4 regions of the Pseudoalteromonas sp. M8 genome follow, and region 4 is predicted to be linked to each of the others. Evidence: predicted binding sites of a transcription regulator. Region 4 holds the regulator's gene; each other region holds the start of a gene.
What was found. The regulator LexA, encoded in region 4, represses DNA repair genes until DNA is damaged. The targets are predictions, from matches to a motif close to TACTGTATNNNNATACAGTA.
Positions count from the first base shown of each region.

Region 1: umuD (translesion error-prone DNA polymerase V autoproteolytic subunit) is a predicted target of LexA. The motif match lies at 2,478-2,497, and genes of this name have one in related genera.
Region 2: imuA (translesion DNA synthesis-associated protein ImuA) is a predicted target of LexA. The motif match lies at 2,817-2,836, and genes of this name have one in related genera.
Region 3: ruvC (crossover junction endodeoxyribonuclease RuvC) is a predicted target of LexA. The motif match lies at 3,153-3,172, and genes of this name have one in related genera.

Region 1 covers NZ_CP047240.1:978,119-983,133, reverse strand. Annotated here, with positions in the region: gene GSF13_RS09160 (WYL domain-containing protein) at 1-73, opposite strand, end outside; gene GSF13_RS09155 (hypothetical protein) at 85-378, opposite strand; gene GSF13_RS09150 (hypothetical protein) at 594-893, opposite strand; gene GSF13_RS09145 (3'-5' exonuclease) at 981-1,886, opposite strand; gene umuD (translesion error-prone DNA polymerase V autoproteolytic subunit) at 2,524-2,973, shown strand; partial or broken gene GSF13_RS09135 (DNA polymerase V subunit UmuC) at 2,981-3,214, shown strand; partial or broken gene GSF13_RS09130 (Tn3-like element ISShfr9 family transposase) at 3,899-5,015, opposite strand, start outside.
Region 2 covers NZ_CP047240.1:3,008,219-3,013,233, reverse strand. Annotated here, with positions in the region: gene GSF13_RS18315 (hypothetical protein) at 1-922, shown strand, start outside; gene GSF13_RS18310 (SidE phosphodiesterase domain-containing protein) at 1,148-2,191, shown strand; gene imuA (translesion DNA synthesis-associated protein ImuA) at 2,848-3,534, shown strand; gene GSF13_RS18300 (DNA polymerase Y family protein) at 3,537-4,934, shown strand; gene GSF13_RS18295 (error-prone DNA polymerase) at 4,934-5,015, shown strand, end outside.
Region 3 covers NZ_CP047240.1:2,749,272-2,754,286, reverse strand. Annotated here, with positions in the region: gene GSF13_RS17090 (YgjP-like metallopeptidase domain-containing protein) at 1-260, opposite strand, end outside; gene GSF13_RS17085 (DUF72 domain-containing protein) at 260-1,027, opposite strand; gene aspS (aspartate--tRNA ligase) at 1,303-3,087, shown strand; gene ruvC (crossover junction endodeoxyribonuclease RuvC) at 3,211-3,732, shown strand; gene ruvA (Holliday junction branch migration protein RuvA) at 3,735-4,352, shown strand; gene ruvB (Holliday junction branch migration DNA helicase RuvB) at 4,355-5,015, shown strand, end outside.
Region 4 covers NZ_CP047240.1:4,041,688-4,046,702, reverse strand. Annotated here, with positions in the region: rRNA gene GSF13_RS23055 (23S ribosomal RNA) at 1-1,179, shown strand, start outside; rRNA gene rrf (5S ribosomal RNA) at 1,297-1,410, shown strand; gene lexA (transcriptional repressor LexA) at 2,258-2,872, shown strand; gene coxB (cytochrome c oxidase subunit II) at 3,233-4,375, shown strand; gene ctaD (cytochrome c oxidase subunit I) at 4,375-5,015, shown strand, end outside.

The DNA.
Region 1 (5,015 bases), 1.3 Mb from region 4:
GGCTAGCTTGAGGTAGTTCTTCTAAAAGCGTTTTAGGCTTGCTTCCAGACAGATCATGTTTATTCAGCTTCATGCAACCTTCATCTATTCAACATCTAAGCATTGTGAAGACTTGAGCTTTCTGAGATAAGCTGCCGGATCATGCAAGCCTTGGCTGTCTGTTCCAAGTTCAAGTTTCTTTAATAACGCACTCTTGAGATCTCGACTATGCTCGCCAAAACAAGGGGCATTAGTTGTTTCGTCAATCTCCCGCAGCAAAGCCAATACACCCGAATACGCAAGATACTTTTCTGTTTTGGTTGCATTTTCATGGCTAACAACTTGGATCAGCTCTTCTAAAATAGTGAGCTTTGATAAAAGCTCCATTGATGTATTCATGCGCCCCCTCCAGAAACCAACTCCACCTTGTGTGGTTGCTCACAGCAAGAAAACAATTTGAGTTATACAGCCTAACTAAATTTATTAGGTATCATCCTATCACAAATTATTTTGTAGGGAAGACTAAGCGGCAACTTTTTGATCTGGATTGCAATTGCCGCTCAGGTATGGGCGTGAAGACCTTGTTTGGTGCCATCGATGATAGTTGCTATCAATCAATGCGCTACCCGAACCAGTGACACCACGATGTTACCGCGATGAGATCCCCCTTTGTCCGACTCTGTAGACATCGGGACTCGTTGCTCACTCTCTCGAACGCGCCTAGCAACTTCTGCCTGGGCAGGCAGCAATGGCAGCATCCCTTCAGCAATCGCGTCCGGTGCAGATTCTTGGCCACAGGACATCAAATGCTTCCATGGATCTTTAAGAAAGCGCTCGAACGTGATGCCAAATTCAATGATGCGGGCAGAGACGAAGATTTCGCCCCAGTATTCAATGTAGGTGTCTTGGTACATGGAAAGATTCCTCTTATTGGTTAAACCATGAGTTCACTTTCCATTTTCCAGAGATTTTCAAATATGCAAGGCTTACCTTGTAGAGAGCTACAAAGCTTTAAATCGATTGCGGGCATCTTTGTAGTCATAGTGGGCATGTTCTGAGCCACGATGATACAAATCATCTAGGTAAGTTTGTTCCTGCGGCAACTCGTCTTCGCTGATTTCGCGCCACCAATGTTTGTTGGCACCTTTTACACCGTCATGCCAGCGGTAACCGCGCTCTTTTAAATAGTCCTTTACGTCAAACGGCGCACCAAACGCACGAACTAACACAGTTCGCCTGTCTGCTTCAGACAACAAGTTTGCAACGGACTCGGGCAACAAATGAAACAACCAGGCCATCGCCAAACAATCGGTTGCAGCTCGGTGTCCTTCATAGAACCAACCTAAGCGAAGCAGCAGGTACTCAAGCTTTCGACTTTCAAAACCCAGCGCCTTCCAATCTATGCCACTGGCTGAACAGGCCCAAGATAGATGTCCTAATGCAGCAAACCGCTTTTCAAAGAAAGGACGATCAAACTGTGCATTGTGTGCAACCACCAGCGGATCATCGGATAACCAACTCGCTACCAGTGAATCATCAATGTGCTGGCCTTGCACCATCTCATCGGTGATGCCGGTTAACTCGGTAATCAGCTCGGGGATTGGCTTGCCGGGATCTTCATACAAGCTGATCACATCAACAATCGACACAATCCGCTGAGCAGAGGGGCTGTAAAGCACCTTAACCATACCAAGCTCAATAATGGACTCATCATCGGCAGACAGTCCGGTTGTCTCTGTATCGAGCAGCACCATTGGCTGTTCATCACCGACCACAGGAGAAAGTTCAAGTGGCCAAGACTGCGGCTCACGCGTTAATGGAATACGCTCCAGCAATCTAAAATCTTCTGGTCTTTCTGGGATATCCGCGAGGCGCTCTAGCGGAAATGGCGCAGGGGCTCTTGTCATTGATGGTTTCTCTTCAATTCTATTGTTCGCTTTGGGTTATTTCACTGTGCCACAGGTTTTTCAAAATGCACCTTGAATACCTCAGCGTTTTTTTAATCTTTCTACTGGGTGAACCCATGTATGAAGGCTTTGACTAAGCCTTTCAGAAAGCCTTAGCTAAACCGTTTAGGTAACCCTTACCGATACCCTTTACGTATGGCTTGGCCAACCCCTTTTCAAACGGTTGCAAAAGGTTTGAACTGAGTTCGACTGAGCATTTTAAAGATGCTCCTGACTTCGCTTTAAGCCAGTAAATTCAATACGAAGCAGAATTTTACTAACTGTTTTTAAACCCTTTGCAAAGGGTTCAACAATCCTTGTCTGACGGTTACTTGACCCATGCGTTAACCAGTAGCAGTAACAGGATCAGTAACAGAAACAAGAGCAGTAGGCAGAAGCAGTATTGTCCAAGCCTTGCAGGCTTTGACGAGGGCGAGCAAACCCACATCTAGTTTTCAACACAAAAAAGAAATCACCTACGACACAACGTCTTACTCGAACAACACCAGTTTTACCTACAATTTTACTTGTAGAAATCAGCATAGCATTAGATACTGTATAAACAAACAGTATCAGTTGTAATTTTTCGAGGTTCGTCATGAGTGTCTCGCTGATAGGCCGTAGCGGCGCACTTGCCTTCATCAAAGCCAAGCGCCTTCGTATTCCATTGTTCATGGAACGTGTTTCTGCTGGTTTTCCCTCACCAGCGCAGGATTATGTTGAGCAAACGCTCGACCTCAACGAGCTGTGCATCAAGCGACCGGCTGCAACGTTCTTTGTGCGTGTTGAAGGTGATTCAATGATTGATGCTGGGATTCACCCAGATGATATTTTGGTGGTTGATCGTTCTGTTCAAGCAGAACACGGTGACATTGTCATCGCTGGCATCCATGGAGAACTCACGGTAAAGGAGCTTCAACTAAGGCCGTGCGTCAAGCTGATCCCAAGAAACCAGGCGTATGAGCCCATTCATATTCCTGAAGGGGCAGAGTTAGAGATATTTGGTGTGGTCACCAATGTGGTGCGAAACATGCGCCGTAAGTCGTGACTGTCCCATGCCTGTATTTGCCTTGGTGGACTGCAACAACTTTTACGCCAGTTGTGAGAAGCTGTTTCGTCCTGATTTAAAAGATACGCCGGTTGTGGTGCTGTCCAACAATGACGGCTGCGTGGTTGCACGCTCGCGTGAAGCTAAGTTACTCGGTATTAAAATGGGCGTACCCGTCTTTCAGATCAAAGCCGAAATGCAGCGCCATGGCATTTTGGCATTCTCCTCTAACTATGCGCTTACAGTTGGGAAATACTTTAGACATCACATGTTGTAATGTTTCAGGTTGTATAAATTAGACGTCGAGATGAGGGGTGGTTACAATTTTTACTATTGGTTAAGAAATATCTTGAAAAAGTAGATGTATGAACGCGTAACCCCCTGGGGGAAGGCTTAGCAGTGTGAATAACGGATGATTTAGGTGTTAATGTGATTGAACAAAATAGGTCGTTTCCAGATGACTTCGGCTTTGACTATTGTCTTATGTGGATTAGTACGGAGAAATATCCCTCATTTATAAGTAGGCCACACCCTGACAGTGGCGAGATCATCCATGACGTTAGGGACAACTCAAAACCATTTGCTCATAAACTTCCAATTTTAATAGACCCCGATGGTATCAATGTGGTGCCAGTGAATCTATATCTTCACTCTTTGTTGGCAGATCCAGATATATCCTCCGATAAGACGATTCAATCCCATGCAGTTGCGTTATTGAGCTTCTATCGGTGGTTGAGCACGGAAATCCCCGAACATACACACCCAAGGACTGGCCTTCTGGTTGATGAAAAACCTCCGTTAACAATATATGACTGCACCGAGAAGGTAGAGGAAAGTCCAATCGTGAGATATCGAGACTATTTATTGGAAAACCTTTATACCAAGGATGAAACTGGAAAAGTCGGTGGTTCTCCAAGTACAGCCTCTTCAGTGGTCCACCGAATGCGATTTCCGTCTGCATCTGTTGAAGTTGGGCGACGACGGCTTCTGAGCCTTTACCGGCCTCACATTCAAGGCACAAGAACACCTGCCTTAACAGTTGCTCCAGGAGATTGCATTGTTCATCGTAATGTTGCCACTGGTACTCTTCCACGGTCCGTTTCTGTTTTTTCAGGTAAAGGCAGAGGGTCTGGATATCCCTGTCATTCATGACCTTCAATGCCTGTTGTCTGACTACTGAGAAGGGTTGATTATCATCAATGTTCTCATCCACAAACAGATGCAGTAACTCTGCCGCTTTCGTGACATTGTCCGCGGCTGACTGCCAGGACAGGAACACTGCTTGTTGTGCAAAGGTGTTGGCAGCTTCTTGTTGCTTGCGGATATGGTAAATGAACCCATCAGTTAACCGTTCCAGTGCCAGTTGTATCCGCTCTGTCAGGTGACATAGCAACCATAGATGCTGCTGTGCGCGTTTGAATCGTTTGAGTTTACTACCGTAATAGTTGATGAGCTCACCGAAGTGTTGTCGATTTTTAAGAGACAGATTAAGCCCATCGATAACGCCATTGATTTGCGTGCGCCATGGCGCTAACTGATGATAAAGGGCAAGCTCTTTTTTAAGTTCAGGTACGGTCAGACTTTTTGCACCGCCTCTGAGCTGGTTCAGGCTTAGTCCGTCATCAATGGCTGTTATGCTGTCCAGAAAGACGTGAAGTTCAGGACTGGTGAGTTGATTAAGTTGGTGCGCCAGGTCTTTTCTGACCTGCTGCATCGCTCTGCTTATCAGTCTCTGGAGTACGGTGTACCTAGGGATAGCAATGCTGTGACTGGTTAGGAATTCAATAGCAGTATCAAAGAGGTAACGCGGCTCCAGCCAGGCATTGCCCACCTGAACAAGGTGGTCGAAAAGAGAATTGAAGTGCTGACTTTCGTCCCATTTGTGATAACCAGCAAGGTCTAATACTTTTGCGTAGAGTCGATCTTTTTGTTTTTGTGAGGGAGTGAATGGTCTGAGCCCCTTGCCGCCAAGCAGCTCTTTACTGATGAACATTAAATCCTTAGAAACCTGCGAGTAAGCGATATCTAGGATGACGGGCTTT
Region 2 (5,015 bases), 1.0 Mb from region 4:
TTTACTTACTAGCGATAGTCTTATTGATTTGTATAAAACGCTTGAAAGTTTGTTTGCAGAAGTCGAGTTGGTGCTAGAAAAGAAAATTTGCTCAGATGTGCAGCTGGTCGTGGCTGCACAATATCATCCTGCTCATCAGCATGAAAGTGATATTTACATTGAATTGTTGCAAGGGTTATTGGCATCGAAGTCGATTGTAGGCCTAACTACATTACTCATTAGTATGGATTATCCAAATAAAATTGATGCGATAAATACTGCTGTGGAATTGGCACGTCAAGCTGGCTCATTGTTTTTCTGTTGGTGTGACGATGATATTAAAGTGTCTTCTGGAAGCTTGGGTATGTTGGTGGACAAAATTAAGTCGGATGATTGCCATCTTGCAGGCTGCCGTAAGGTGTTGATTGAGCAAAAAGGCCAAACCCTATGGAGTAGCATCCGAAATTCACATAATAAGGTTAATAAATATCCGCAAGCATATTTAGCGTTTAAATTAGATAAAATTGATCACCAATTCGATTCAGGGGTTATTAGTGATGATACCTATCTTACATTCGCTAATATTTTTATTGATGCCGAACCTATGAATAAAATTGCTATTGTTGAGCAGGCTGTGGGGGAGTTTCAATCGGGGGCGACACCCTTGTCTAATCTAAAACGCTTGCGTCGTTTGGTTCTGAGCAATTTTATTGTGTTATCTAGAGTGGATGAAAGCTCTGCAAAATACGCATTTAATCAGATTATTTTTAAAGAATTGATGGATAAATCCCATCATAGCACTGCTAAAACTCGTTTGATAAAACGTTGCTTATATGGTTTATATGGGCTGTTTCTAGCCGAGATCACTGTAAGATATTGGTTGAAAAAACCAATTCGGCAAGTTGGGTGGTATGGTCATTCTGGTAAAAGGCGGCCCACTTAAGTTTTATTTGCTATGGATATTATTGTAATGAACGAGAGTCAATCCATTGTGTTATTGGTTATTGTGCTGGTATCGCTATTTATTTTTAGCTGGTGGTATAGGCTGCGAGGCCCTGTTGTCCAAGTCAAACAGAGTCGATTACTTAAACAGCTTACACAGCGTTTAGGTACTCAATTGAATTGGTCGCGACTTGAGTTGCATTTAATTGAGCAGGCTCATCCGCAATTGACAGAACAAATTGGTAATATTAATAAGACTGATTTTGAGCTGTTTTTCCGTCGTACATTCGGCTCTGGCTATTTGTATGAGTTCCATTCAATAGAGCCTGATCGCAATGCAGTGACCGTTACCAGTCGTTATAGCCCTGAACAATTGCAGAAGATGAAACTCTACGCTGAACAAACGGGCAGAGCTAAGACTGAATGGGAGTTTGTTCGAACGTTACTGGATTTGATTAAGTTTCATTTTGGTCGGCCTTATTTGCTAAAACCTAATGACAAAATAAAAGCGTATGGTGTAGAAGTTTTTAGGCCTAATCATCCATTAGATCACGGTATTCGCCAAGGTCGTTTGTCTGGAGATATTATTCGCTTGGTGGGTAAGTACCCTGATGAGTTCCGACAAGATATTGTTCAATTGGTTGCGGCTCAAACAGACCTGTGTAAGTTTATCCGCCAAATGCAATTTACGGGGGCATTTCAGCGCTCGGGACGCGAAAGTGAGGGGAATGTTGCTGAAAACTATCAAGCTTATGCCCGTGCTGATGTTGGCTTTTTTCGTCAGGCTGCACGATATTCAAGTTTATTTGATGATCAACTACAAATAGATGATTTTGCCAACGCTTTGACTGCTGCTTGTGATTATCTTGCTGAGCCTCATGTGATGGGTGATATAATGGCAGCGGCCCATATGTTGGATTTACAAAGAATTGGTTTGTATGGTGAAAAAGATAGCATTATTGCTGCTCAATTACTTAATGCTAATACACAATTAATGCATAATAGTGCGAATAAGGGAGGTACTGGTGGCTCACAAGTAATCAGGGAACTTAGACAGTTAACTGACTGCTACTTGGTTAATAATGGTATTTTGGGTTTTTATCGTTTTGAGAAGAAATGGTATATGCAAAACAATGATTTAGATTTAATGGCGCAAGCTGTGGTATTGGACTATTCAAAACCGTTGCCAGTATATTCACCGAGAACGAAAAAAGTTGGGAAATTGGTAAAAGCTAGTCGTAAAATATTTAAAAGATTGAAAAAATATTAGTCAAAAAACTTACCAAATATTATAAGTGAAAATTTAATTTCGCAGTAAGTATACCCGAATTCAGATAATAATTGATAACTGTAATATTATGCCTTTCAAACTCTGATAAATAAAACTTTACAAAACTCGTGGTCAAATAAAAGTTTTATTCGGTGTTACGCATTAAATTAAACCAATGAGTTATGGGTTGTACCTATTAAGCCCGATTAACAATATGAAGTGGGCATGGCCTGTCACGCCGGGGTTGCGGCGGTTCGACGCTTCGATTCGAATCCCGACCACTGGGCTTGCTTGCATTTTCTCTTCTAAGCGAGCTTCCTTTACAAAAATCCAAAAAGCTCATTTACTTTAGCCCTTCCTTTGTCATCGCAATCAAACAGCTCACTTTTCAACATAAGCTTATAATAATGTCGACATAACTTTGCCTGTTGTGGCAAAGTGGCAGGCTCAGTTGGTTAGCTCTTGTCTTAGATAACTAGGCCTAAGACGATTATCTACGCGCCGTACTCATTGCAACTTTCATATCCTCTAAGCAAAACACGATTAACTTAAAGCGTAAACCATGGTTACTTTTTAACTCGTCTCTTTTCTAGCGATCTACTTGCGATCTGTCTTTATTTAAATATACTGTATGTATAAACAGTGTTTGGTGATGTATGGCGAATTATATAGATCTTCTTGAGCGTAAAAACTTGCTTTGGCGTGGGCGTGGAAAGGCCGTGCAGCATGATGTCGTCAGTACTCGCTTTGCTGCACTTGATGATGTGCTGTGTGGTGGTTGGCCGCAACAAGGTGTGATTGGTGTAAAAACTGCGATGGGGATAGGGGAGTTAAGGTTGATATTGCCCCACTTTGCGGATGATAACCGTTTGAAGGTATTAATTAATCCACCAGGACAAATACATGCCGCGGCATTGCATTATTTATCGTTAGACCTGAGTGAATTTATGATATTGCAGCCACCAAGTGAAAAAGAAGCACTGTGGGCTGCGGAGCAGTGTGTAAAAAGTGGTGCGTGTAGTGCGCTTGTACTTTGGCACGAAGCGCTTTCTATTGCCGCTGTAAAGCGTTTGCAGCTAGGTGCACAGACGGGAGGTTGTAGGTTATTTGTTTTACATCAAGCACAGTACGCTCAAACTCTACCATTTACGCTTTCAGTGGCTTTACAAGCACAGCACAGCGGCTTGGATGTGATAGTGAAGAAGCACAAGGGGCACTTGGCACATCGTAGTCTTAAACTAGAAAACCCCCACTATTGGCCAGAGCTTGAAAAGCCAAATCTACCTCATGTTAGCGATAATATAGTTGCATTTACAGGCTATGAGCGGCGTTTAACGAGCTAGTTATGTGGTTATATCTCTATTTTCCTATGCTGCAACTAGAGGGAATGACAAAGCGAACGGTTTCTGGTGATTTTGTTACACCCGTTGTTATTATTGATGGCCGCAAAAACCAGATAGTGCAGCTCAATGATGCAGCGCAGCAGCGAGGTATAAAAATAGGAATGGGCCTTGGGACTGCTTGTGCATTGTGTACACAGCTTCATGTTTTGCCCTACGACGACCTTCTAGAAAGACAGCAGCTATTAGAAATTGCCAATACGCTTTATCAAGTAAGTGCAGATATTGTAATCGATGAACCTAATGGCCTTGTGCTTAAAGTCGATTCTATGCTGTCGCTCTATCATGATTTGCCAAGTTACTGGCAAGTAATATCTGGACAATTAGCGCAACTTGGCAAGAGTTATTATTACGGCATGGGTGAGTCCACAATAATGGCTAAGCTCTTAGCGCGAGAGCATTGCAATGCGCTTATGTTAACGCAGTGCCAAAAGCGTCATTACTTGGGGAAGATAGGATTAACACGTACAAGTCTAGACAGTCAAGTGATTGAGTTGCTTGCTCGCACCGGAGTTAAAAACGTGGCGCAGTTAGAGCAGTTTTCACTCAGTGAACTGGCCAAACGTTTTGATACTGAACTCGTACATTATGTAGGCTGCTTGTTTGGAAAACTAAAGGAAACCCTTAACTATTACCAACCTGTGGAAACCTTTGAGCTTACTGCACCTTTACTTTACGAAGTTGAAATAATGGCTTGGTTAGAAAAGCCAATCGAGCATTTGCTATCGCGTTTAGCGTTATTCCTACAGCAACGTAACTTAGTAACTCGAACGCTTTATTTTACCTTAGCACTTCGAGATAAAGAGGCTTTAGAGATCACATTAAACAGCGCGGAGCCTGAATATAAGGCGGCAAATTGGCAGCGCTTGTTAAACCTCAAGCTAGAATCCATAACCTTAGATGCACCCGTACAAAGTGTTTCACTCAAAGCTGATGCACTAGAAGCGCAGCATGCCACAATAAAAGATCTCTTCTCAACGCAGCAAAGTGCGATGTCTGCGCAAGGACTGCGGGCTATTCTATGTGCTAAGCTCGGTGAGCAGGCAGTGCAAGGTTTACAACTTACAGGCGATCCTCGTCCTGAAAAGGCCAGCACTTATAGCCACGAGCCACGTTTCACGACACTCAAGAGTAAATTAAGACCTACTATCCTATTTCCGAAGCCACAGCCGTTATGTGAAAGAGTCAATATTATTTCTGGTCCAGAGCGTATCGCTTCGGGGTGGTGGGACGGTGAGCCGGTCCAGCGAGATTATTTTATTGTACAAAATGAACAAGCGCAGCGGTTATGGGTATTTCGAGAGCAAAATAATCATTGGTATATTCATGGAGTATTTAGCTAATGTCTTATGCCGAGCTTTTTTGCCAGAGCAACTTTTCATTTTTGACTGGCGCATCGCGACCAGAAGAGTTGGTCAAACAAG
Region 3 (5,015 bases), 1.3 Mb from region 4:
GTTTTGAACGTATGGGTTCCTAACGCATTCAATACCATATTGTTGCGCTTTTCAAACTTGGCCTGCGATACCCGTGGGGTATTTTTTAAGTACTGCTGTCTTAATCCTTCCACATATTCGTAAAGTAGCTTATCGCTTTTGATTTGATGCGGTTCAGGATAGCGGCTTTTGAAAAAAGCACTGAGTCGTTTGCTCTCTATTAATTGAGTGACTTGAGTCTGGATTTGCTCTGAGTAGTTTAAAAAATAGGGATGGGACATTAAAACAGCGCCTCTTGCTTTGCTTCTTTTTCAGCGGGGAATGGATTGCTTACTTGATGATGTATCTCTAAATCTGCAATAAATTGTCTCGCTAAAAATGGCGCATCAAAATTGTCTGCGGTATGGAAAAACACATAAGGTGATTTACCTTCGCTGAGCCATTGATTGAGTTTAGTTAACCAAGGCTGATAAAAGTCTCTATTAGACTCAAGCTGAGAGCAACCAACAAATCGCAGAATAGGGCTGTCTCCAGTGGCAATTGCATGCACAGGTAATCGCGGCTTCTTTTGCTGTGCATCTACTATCGCAGGAGTACTGGCAGGCTCGCTGAAGAGTGCGCGAGTATCCATCACGATGCGGTTGTAGTTATTTTCGATTAAATATTGGTTGTATCTGCGCTCAGCATCGCCTTTGCGGTAAAAGTCCCAATGCCGTACTTCAACACCAACAGTTAGCGCTTTGGGCAACCAAGATAAAAATTGTCGCATTTTATTTATATGTTCAGGCGCAAACTGCGCAGGTAATTGCAGCATTAACACGCCTAATTTAGGAAACAGCGGCGCCATGTTTTTACACCAAGCCAATAATTCATCTTGGCAGTGGCTAAGTGCCATTTCATGACTAAAACGCTTAGGAATTTTAAACGTAAAGCGAAAGTCATCGGGCACTTGTTCTAGCCATTTTAATACGGTCTGCGGATTTGGATCGGCATAAAAAGTCGTATTGCCTTCAACGCTATTAAAAATTTGGCCATACTCTTTGAGCATATTTGTGGCACTACAATGGCTGGAAAATACTCGACCTTTCCAGTGTGCGCTACTCCATTGTGGGCAACCCAGATACAACATAGTGATCAAAACAACGATTAAATGTGTGAATAGTGTATCAGATCCTTAGATTGAGGATGACAATGCAGCGTATTTTTATATAATTGGCGGTTATTGAAAATGAGTCTTAGCGACTGGCTTACCAATACTGTGAATTCATATTGTGTGGTGAGAAGTGATTAGTCGTAAGAGCAAACTGGACTGACAGGAATTTTATGCGCTCTATATACTGCGGAAAACTAAATAAGAGCCATGTAGATCAGGAAGTTGAACTATGTGGTTGGATCAATAAACGTCGTGACCTTGGCGGCCTAATCTTTGTCGATTTAAGAGATAGAGAAGGGCTTGTGCAAGTGGTATTCGATCCTGAAGTGGAAGGCTTAATGGATAAAGCGAATACGTTGCGCCAAGAGTTCTGTGTTCAGATCAAAGGTGTTGTCCGTGCGCGTCCTGAAAGCCAAGTAAACAAAGACATGGCAACCGGTGAAGTTGAGATCTTAGGCACTGGCTTAACCATTATCAACCGTTCAGAACCATTACCGCTTGACTTCAATCAGCAAAACTCTGAAGAGCGTCGTCTTAAGTACCGTTATTTAGACCTACGTCGTCTAGAAATGAGCGATCGCATTAAAATGCGTGCTAAAGCGAGTAGCTTCGTGCGTCGTTTCTTGGATGAAAATGCATTCTTAGACATTGAAACGCCAGTACTAACGAAAGCGACACCTGAAGGTGCACGCGACTATCTAGTACCAAGTCGTGTCCACAAAGGCAGTTTCTATGCGCTACCGCAGTCGCCGCAGCTATTTAAGCAGCTACTAATGATGTCTGGTTTTGACCGCTACTATCAAATCGTAAAGTGTTTCCGTGATGAAGACTTACGTGCCGATCGCCAGCCAGAGTTCACTCAGATCGATATCGAAACGTCATTTATGAGCTCAGACCAAGTTCGTGGCGTGACAGAAAAAATGATCCGTGAAATGTGGCAGTCTTTCCTAGACGTTGATTTGGGTGAGTTCCCTGTGATGCCATACAGCGAAGCGATGAGCAAATATGGTTCGGATAAACCAGACCTACGTAACCCGCTTGAGCTTATCGACGTTGCAGACATCGTAAAAGACGTTGAATTTAAAGTACTAAGTGGCCCAGCGAATGACGAAAAAGGTCGTGTTGCAGTACTATCAGTACCAGGTGGCGCACAACTTTCACGTAAGCAAATCGATGAATATACTAAGTTTGTAGGTATTTACGGTGCGAAAGGCCTTGCTTGGATGAAAGTGAACGACCGTGATGCGGGTAGCGAAGGCGTACAGTCACCAATCGCTAAGTTCTTGAATGAAGAAGTGATCAATGCACTGCTTGAGCGCACAGGCGCAAACACAGGTGACATTATTCTATTCGGCGCAGACAAGCGTAATACTGTAAACGAAGCGATGGGCGCGCTACGTCTGAAGATTGGTCTTGATTTAGAAATCACAGATCTAACTAAGTGGGCACCACTTTGGGTTGTTGACTTCCCGATGTTCGAAGAAGACGACGAAGGTAACCTACACGCGGTACACCACCCGTTTACCGCGCCTAAAGGCGTAAGTGCTGCGGACCTTGAAGCAAATCCAGCAGGTACACTTTCTGATGCATACGATATGGTACTTAACGGCTACGAAGTCGGTGGCGGTTCGGTTCGTATTCACAACAACGAAATGCAACAGGCTGCGTTCAGGATCCTAGGCATTGAAGAGTCTGAGCAGCAAGAGAAGTTTGGTTTCTTACTTGATGCTCTGAAGTATGGCACGCCTCCGCACGCAGGTTTGGCATTCGGTCTTGACCGTTTGGTGATGCTACTGTGTGGCACTGACAACATCCGTGACGTTATTGCGTTCCCGAAAACGACGCAAGCGTCGTGCTTGATGACTGATGCGCCAAGCCCTGCAAACCCAGATGCGCTAAAAGAGCTTGCTATCTCAATAGAAAAGCAGTTAACAGAGCAAGGTGAAGGCGAGTAAGTTCGTCAACCTGATGTAAAAGAGGCGACTTAGGTCGCCTTTTTTGATCAGATGAACTAGCTTATAACTGGTAATCTATACAGTATTTTGGCATTATAACCAAAAAACCAAGAGACGATGCGTTTGGCTGTCATTTTAGGAATTGATCCGGGGTCAAGATTTACAGGCTATGGTGTGATTGCTCACCAAGGTGCAAAGTTCCAATATTTGGGGAGCGGTTGCATTAAAGTTGGTGAACATGACTTTCCCACTCGATTAAAAATGATCTATCAAGGGATCACACAGCTCATAGAGCAGTTTTCGCCGAGCGACTTTGCGATTGAGCAAGTGTTCGTTGCGCATAATCCAAGCTCAGCCTTAAAACTTGGTCAAGCGCGAGGTGCGGCCATTGTTGCAGCGACCATGCAGTCAGTGGTTGTGAGTGAATATTCGGCAAGGCAAGTTAAACAAGCCGTTGCGGGTACCGGTGGTGCAGACAAAGCCCAAGTACAGGAAATGGTAAAGCGCATATTAAAATTGCCAGGCACACCCCAAGCTGATGCAGCAGATGCGTTGGCGGTGGCGATTTGTCACGCGCACTCAAGGCAAAACTTAATAAAAATGGCAGGCGCAGCGCGTAAAACCGTAAGAGGAAGGTTGAGATAACGATGATAGGAAAATTAAGCGGAACACTGTTAGAAAAGCAGCCACCAGAGATATTAATTGATGTTGCAGGTATAGGTTATGAGGTACAAATGCCAATGACCTGTTTTTATGAATTACCGAGCGTGGGCGAGCCGGTTTCCGTATTTACTCACTTTGTGGTGCGTGAAGATGCGCAGTTACTGTTTGGTTTTAATACCAAGATAGCACGTGCATTGTTTCGCACGTTAATTAAAGCAAACGGAGTCGGTCCAAAGCTCGGACTTGCAATTTTGTCGGGCATGTCGGCAGAGCAATTTGTTAGCTGCGTGAATCATGGCGATGCAACGACTTTGGTTAAGATCCCAGGAGTTGGTAAAAAGACCGCTGAGCGCCTAGTGCTTGAAATGAAAGATAAGCTAAAAGACTTTGGCAATGACTTACTCACACCGTTTAGCGATGCCGCTGTACTTGCGCCGCAAGAGCATCCGACGGTAAGTGATACCCCAGCAGATGAAGCGATTGCAGCCTTAATGGCATTAGGGTATAAACAAGTTCAAGCACAAAAAGCGGTAAAAGCCGTAAACAGAGAAGGCATGACGACCGAGAGTATCATTAAAGACGCTCTTAAATCGATGATGTAACTATGATTGAAGCAGATAGATTAATTGAACCTGAGATCCAAGGTAATGAAGATTTAGTAGATAGGGCGATTAGACCTAAATTACTAAATGATTATACCGGTCAGCCGCATGTCAAAAAGCAAATGGAAATTTTTATAGCGGCGGCACGTTCAAGACAGGAAGCCTTAGATCACTTGCTGATATTTGGTCCGCCGGGTTTAGGTAAAACCACGCTTGCGAACATTGTCGCAAACGAGCTTGAGGTTAATATAAAAACCACCTCGGGACCTGTGCTTGAAAAAGCGGGAGACTTGGCCGCATTGCTCACTAACCTTGAAGAAGGGGATGTGTTATTTATTGATGAGATCCATCGTTTAAGTCCTCAGGTGGAAGAAATTCTCTATCCCGCTATGGAAGACTACCAATTGGACATCATGATTGGTGAAGGCCCTGCAGCACGCTCGATTAAACTGGATTTACCGCCTTTTACTTTGGTTGGCGCAACGACACGTGCCGGCTCATTAACCTCACCATTAAGAGATCGTTTTGGTATTGTGCAGCGCTTGGAGTTTTACTCGGTTGCGGATTTGTCTTCGATTGTAACGCGCTCAGCGCATCATTTAAATCTAGAGATCAGCGAGTCGGGTGCAACTGAAGTGGCGCGTCGAGCGCGCGGTACACCAC
Region 4 (5,015 bases):
ACTTGCTCTGTAAGCAAACGAGAGCCGCAGTGACCAGGTGGCTGGGACTGTTTATTAAAAACACAGCACTGTGCAAAATCGTAAGATGACGTATACGGTGTGACACCTGCCCGGTGCCGGAAGGTTAATTGATGGGGTTAGCTTAGGCGAAGCTCTTGATCGAAGCCCCGGTAAACGGCGGCCGTAACTATAACGGTCCTAAGGTAGCGAAATTCCTTGTCGGGTAAGTTCCGACCTGCACGAATGGTGTAACCATGGCCACGCTGTCTCCACCCGAGACTCAGTGAAATTGAAATCGCAGTGAAGATGCTGTGTACCCGCGGCTAGACGGAAAGACCCCGTGAACCTTTACTACAGCTTGGCACTGAACATTGACCCTACATGTGTAGGATAGGTGGGAGGCTTTGAAGCAGAGACGCTAGTTTCTGTGGAGCCGACCTTGAAATACCACCCTTGTAGTGTTGATGTTCTAACTTAGGCCCCTGAATCGGGGTTGAGGACAGTGCCTGGTGGGTAGTTTGACTGGGGCGGTCTCCTCCCAAAGAGTAACGGAGGAGCACGAAGGTTTGCTAAGTACGGTCGGACATCGTACGGTTAGTGTAATGGTAGAAGCAAGCTTAACTGCGAGACAGACACGTCGAGCAGGTACGAAAGTAGGTCATAGTGATCCGGTGGTTCTGAATGGAAGGGCCATCGCTCAACGGATAAAAGGTACTCCGGGGATAACAGGCTGATACCGCCCAAGAGTTCATATCGACGGCGGTGTTTGGCACCTCGATGTCGGCTCATCACATCCTGGGGCTGAAGTCGGTCCCAAGGGTATGGCTGTTCGCCATTTAAAGTGGTACGCGAGCTGGGTTTAGAACGTCGTGAGACAGTTCGGTCCCTATCTGCCGTGGGCGTTTGAGAATTGAGAGGGGCTGCTCCTAGTACGAGAGGACCGGAGTGGACGAACCGCTGGTGTTCGGGTTGTGATGCCAATTGCATTGCCCGGTAGCTACGTTCGGAACTGATAACCGCTGAAAGCATCTAAGCGGGAAGCAGGCCTCGAGATGAGTTCTCACTTTGACTTAGAGTCAACTGAAGGGCCGTTGAAGACTACAACGTTGATAGGCGAGATGTGGAAGTGCTGTGAGGCATTAAGCTAACTCGTACTAATTACCCGAGAGGCTTAACCATACAACGCCAAAGTGGTTTATAAGCGACAGAAGTTAATAGACTAAAGTAGACAAAAGAATTTAATAGCTTTTTCCAGATTTACATTGATGAAGGAGACTTCATTGATGAACAGAATTTCCTGGTGACTATAGCGTTTTGGACCCACCTGACCCCATGCCGAACTCAGAAGTGAAACAAAACAGCGTCGATGATAGTGTGGATTACCCATGTGAAAGTAGAACATCGCCAGGGCCAAATAAGAGAAACCCGTTGCAGCAATGCGACGGGTTTTTTGCTGTTTGGGGTAAAGTACTTCCATGTAGCATCTCCCCTTCGCGCGTCCTTGCGCTCACTTCCTCGAACTGCGAAGCGGTGCTTCGGTTTCTCGTCACCCAAACTCAGAAGTGAAACAAAACAGCCGAAGGGTAGGCCCCGGTCAATGATAGTGTGGATCACCCATGTGACTCTCTATTTAAAAAATGAGAACATCCTACTTCGTAGCGAGCCAGGGCCAAATAAGAGGTTGATGAAAAGCGTTCATCCATGAACTTCATCGACATTCGAACATCCATGTACATCAAAACCCGTTGCAGAGATGCGACGGGTTTTTTGCTATGTGTGATTTAAAAACCTCGCGAGGTAAACTCGCTCCCACTCCCCCACAGCATCAGCACAGCGCAACATGGTGGGAGGTGGTTCACCCGCCGATGGCTTACAATGAAAGTTTCGGCTCAAAAATAATGTGGAACACCCATGTACATCAAAACCCGTTGTAGCAATGCGACGGGTTTTTTGCTATTTGAGGTATAGAAATTTGAGATATAAAAAGCCTCGCGAGGTTTTCTAAACCTAAGTAAATGCGCTCCCACCACAGTATCAGCACAGTGCAAAATGGTAGGAGGTGATTTATCAGCCCTAAAACTTAATAATCCTTATTTCGTAGAGTCGTAGGTTATGCTCTGAAGCTTCTTGTTTAATGCTGATCTAATTAATGCTATCAATAAATACACTTAAAATATGGCGAAGAAAGAAACATTTGCGATTTTTTTTGAGCTGTATATACTTACAGTAAATAAACCACTGTATGGAATACCAGTTAATGCGTCCTCTAACAAAACGACAAGAACAAATCTTTGAATTAATAAAAGTATTCATAAAAGATACAGGCATGCCTCCAACTCGTGCTGAAATAGCTGATGCTTTGGGTTTTAAGAGTGCAAATGCAGCGGAAGAGCACCTGAAAGCGCTTGCGAAAAAGGGAGTTATCGAAATGGTCCCAGGCGCAAGCCGAGGGATTCGACTTGTAGAGGATGAATCAGAACAACTTGGTTTGCCTATTATTGGTCGTGTTGCTGCTGGTGAGCCTATTTTGGCAGAGCAACATGTAGAAAGCCACTGTAATGTAGATGCTAGTTTTTTTAAACCTAATGCTGATTACCTTTTGAGAGTTAATGGTATGAGCATGAAGGATATTGGTATTATAGATGGTGACCTATTGGCTGTTCACAGAACTCAAGTGGCAGAAAATGGGCAAGTGATAGTTGCTCGTGTAGAAGAAGATGTGACTGTTAAACGCCTTGAAAAGAAAGGAAAGAAAGTTTTTTTACATGCTGAGAATGAAGAATTTAAAGCGATTGAAGTAGATCTAGAACATCAAAATTTCTCCATTGAAGGGTTAGCTGTCGGTGTTATCCGAAGTGCAGACTGGATGTAGTTTATGAGAGCGAGCGTAGCGTTAAATATAAAGTTGCGCTTGCTTTAACTATATTTTGTTTAGAAAGTAATAATTAACTTTTCTAACTGTGTGAAAGTTAGATAATTATAGTGACTTTAATCATTTAGTAATATTTTTAGTTTTCTGATCTTTATACACTATTTTTCATCATTCTTCGTTTTACTCCCTATAGTCCCCAGTTTTGATTCTAAAGTCGGTCTTCTCGAAAATCTTGCAATTTGTTTGTTTTTTGACTAATTGGTTAATAGTCGTGCAGTAAGTCTATGTACAAATAGACAATATGACAGTCATCCAATAATAACAAGAGACAACCACGAGTTGTCTTGAAGGAGACGTCAAATGAAAATTTGTCGATTAGTTGTAGCATTCATCGCGGTGCTAATCGCCATGCCCTCACTTGCTAACAGCGCTTACAATATGAGGCAAGGTGTTACAGACATTAGTCATCAAGTGTATGAGCTTCACATGACCATATTTCTAATATGTTGTGTCATTGGAGTGATTGTATTTGGGATTATGTTTTGGGCGCTTATAAAACACAGAAAGTCAAAAGGCGTTGTTGCGGCGCAATTTCATGAAAGCACCAAAGTGGAAATACTTTGGACTGCAATTCCCTTCCTGATACTCATTGGTATGGCAATACCAGCCACAAAAACGCTTATTGCTATGGAAGACACGAGTAAGGCTGATCTGACCATTAAGGTCACAGGCTCTCAGTGGAAATGGCACTATGAGTATATGGGGCATGATGTTGAGTTCTATTCTTTGCTCTCTACTTCGAAAGATGAAATTAGTGATCTTAAAGAAAAAAATGAAAATTACCTGCTTGAAGTTGATAAGCATTTAGTTATTCCTACAGATAGGAAAGTCCGCTTTTTGATGACCTCGGATGATGTCATCCATTCTTGGTGGGTGCCTGATTTTGCGGTGAAGAAGGATGCCAATCCGGGATTTATAAATGAGGCATGGGCAAAGGTAAACGATGAGGGAATTTATAGAGGCCAATGTGCTGAATTATGTGGCAAAGATCATGGCTTTATGCCAATCGTCGTCGAGGCCGTAAGTCCTGATAAATTTGATAGTTGGCTTAACGATGCTAAAGCTGAAAAAGCAAAAGCAGAGGCGGAGTCACAGGCAGTTGCGCAACAAACTCTTTCGAAAGAAGAGTTAATGGAGGTTGGGGAACAAACTTACATGGCTTATTGCGCAGCTTGCCATCAACCAACTGGGCTTGGGCTACCAGGAGTCTTCCCTGCAATGAAAGGAAGTAAAGTCGTCACTGGAGATATTAAAGCTCATATAGATATTCTACTTTTAGGTCGCCCAGGAACTGCGATGCAATCTTTCGCAAAGCAATTAACAATTAAGCAGATCGCGGGGGTGATCACCTATAAAAGAAATAGCTGGGGTAATGACACTGGCGATGTTATTCAGCCAAGCCAAATACAGCGTGAGATAGATGCACTAGAGGAGGGTAAGTAATGAGTGCCATCGTAGACGAACATTCACACCATACAGCTCCCAAAGGCTTAAAGCGCTGGCTGTTTACCACCAATCATAAAGACATTGGAACACTGTATTTATTGTTCTCACTAACCATGTTTTTAATTGGCGGTGCTATGGCGATGGTGATCCGAGCCGAGCTTTTCCAACCTGGGTTACAGCTTGTAGATCCGCATTTTTTTAATCAAATGACGACAGTGCATGGACTAATAATGGTATTTGGCGCAGTAATGCCCGCATTTACAGGTCTTGCCAACTGGATGATCCCAATGATGATTGGTGCTCCTGATATGGCGTTACCGAGAATGAATAACTGGAGTTTTTGGATACTACCCTTTGCATTTGCAATTTTACTGATGTCATTATTTTTGGAAGGCGGCGGGCCTGCTTTCGGTTGGACTTTTTATGCGCCACTATCTACAACGTACAGCAATGACAATACTGCATTTTTTGTTTTTGCTGTTCATATAATGGGCATTAGCTCTATTATGGGTGCTATCAACGTTATCGTGACCATCGTCAATCTTAGAGCTCCAGGTATGACATGGATGAAGTTGCCTTTATTTGTCTGGACCTGGTTGATAACTGCATTTCTTCTGATAGCTGTTATGCCGGTACT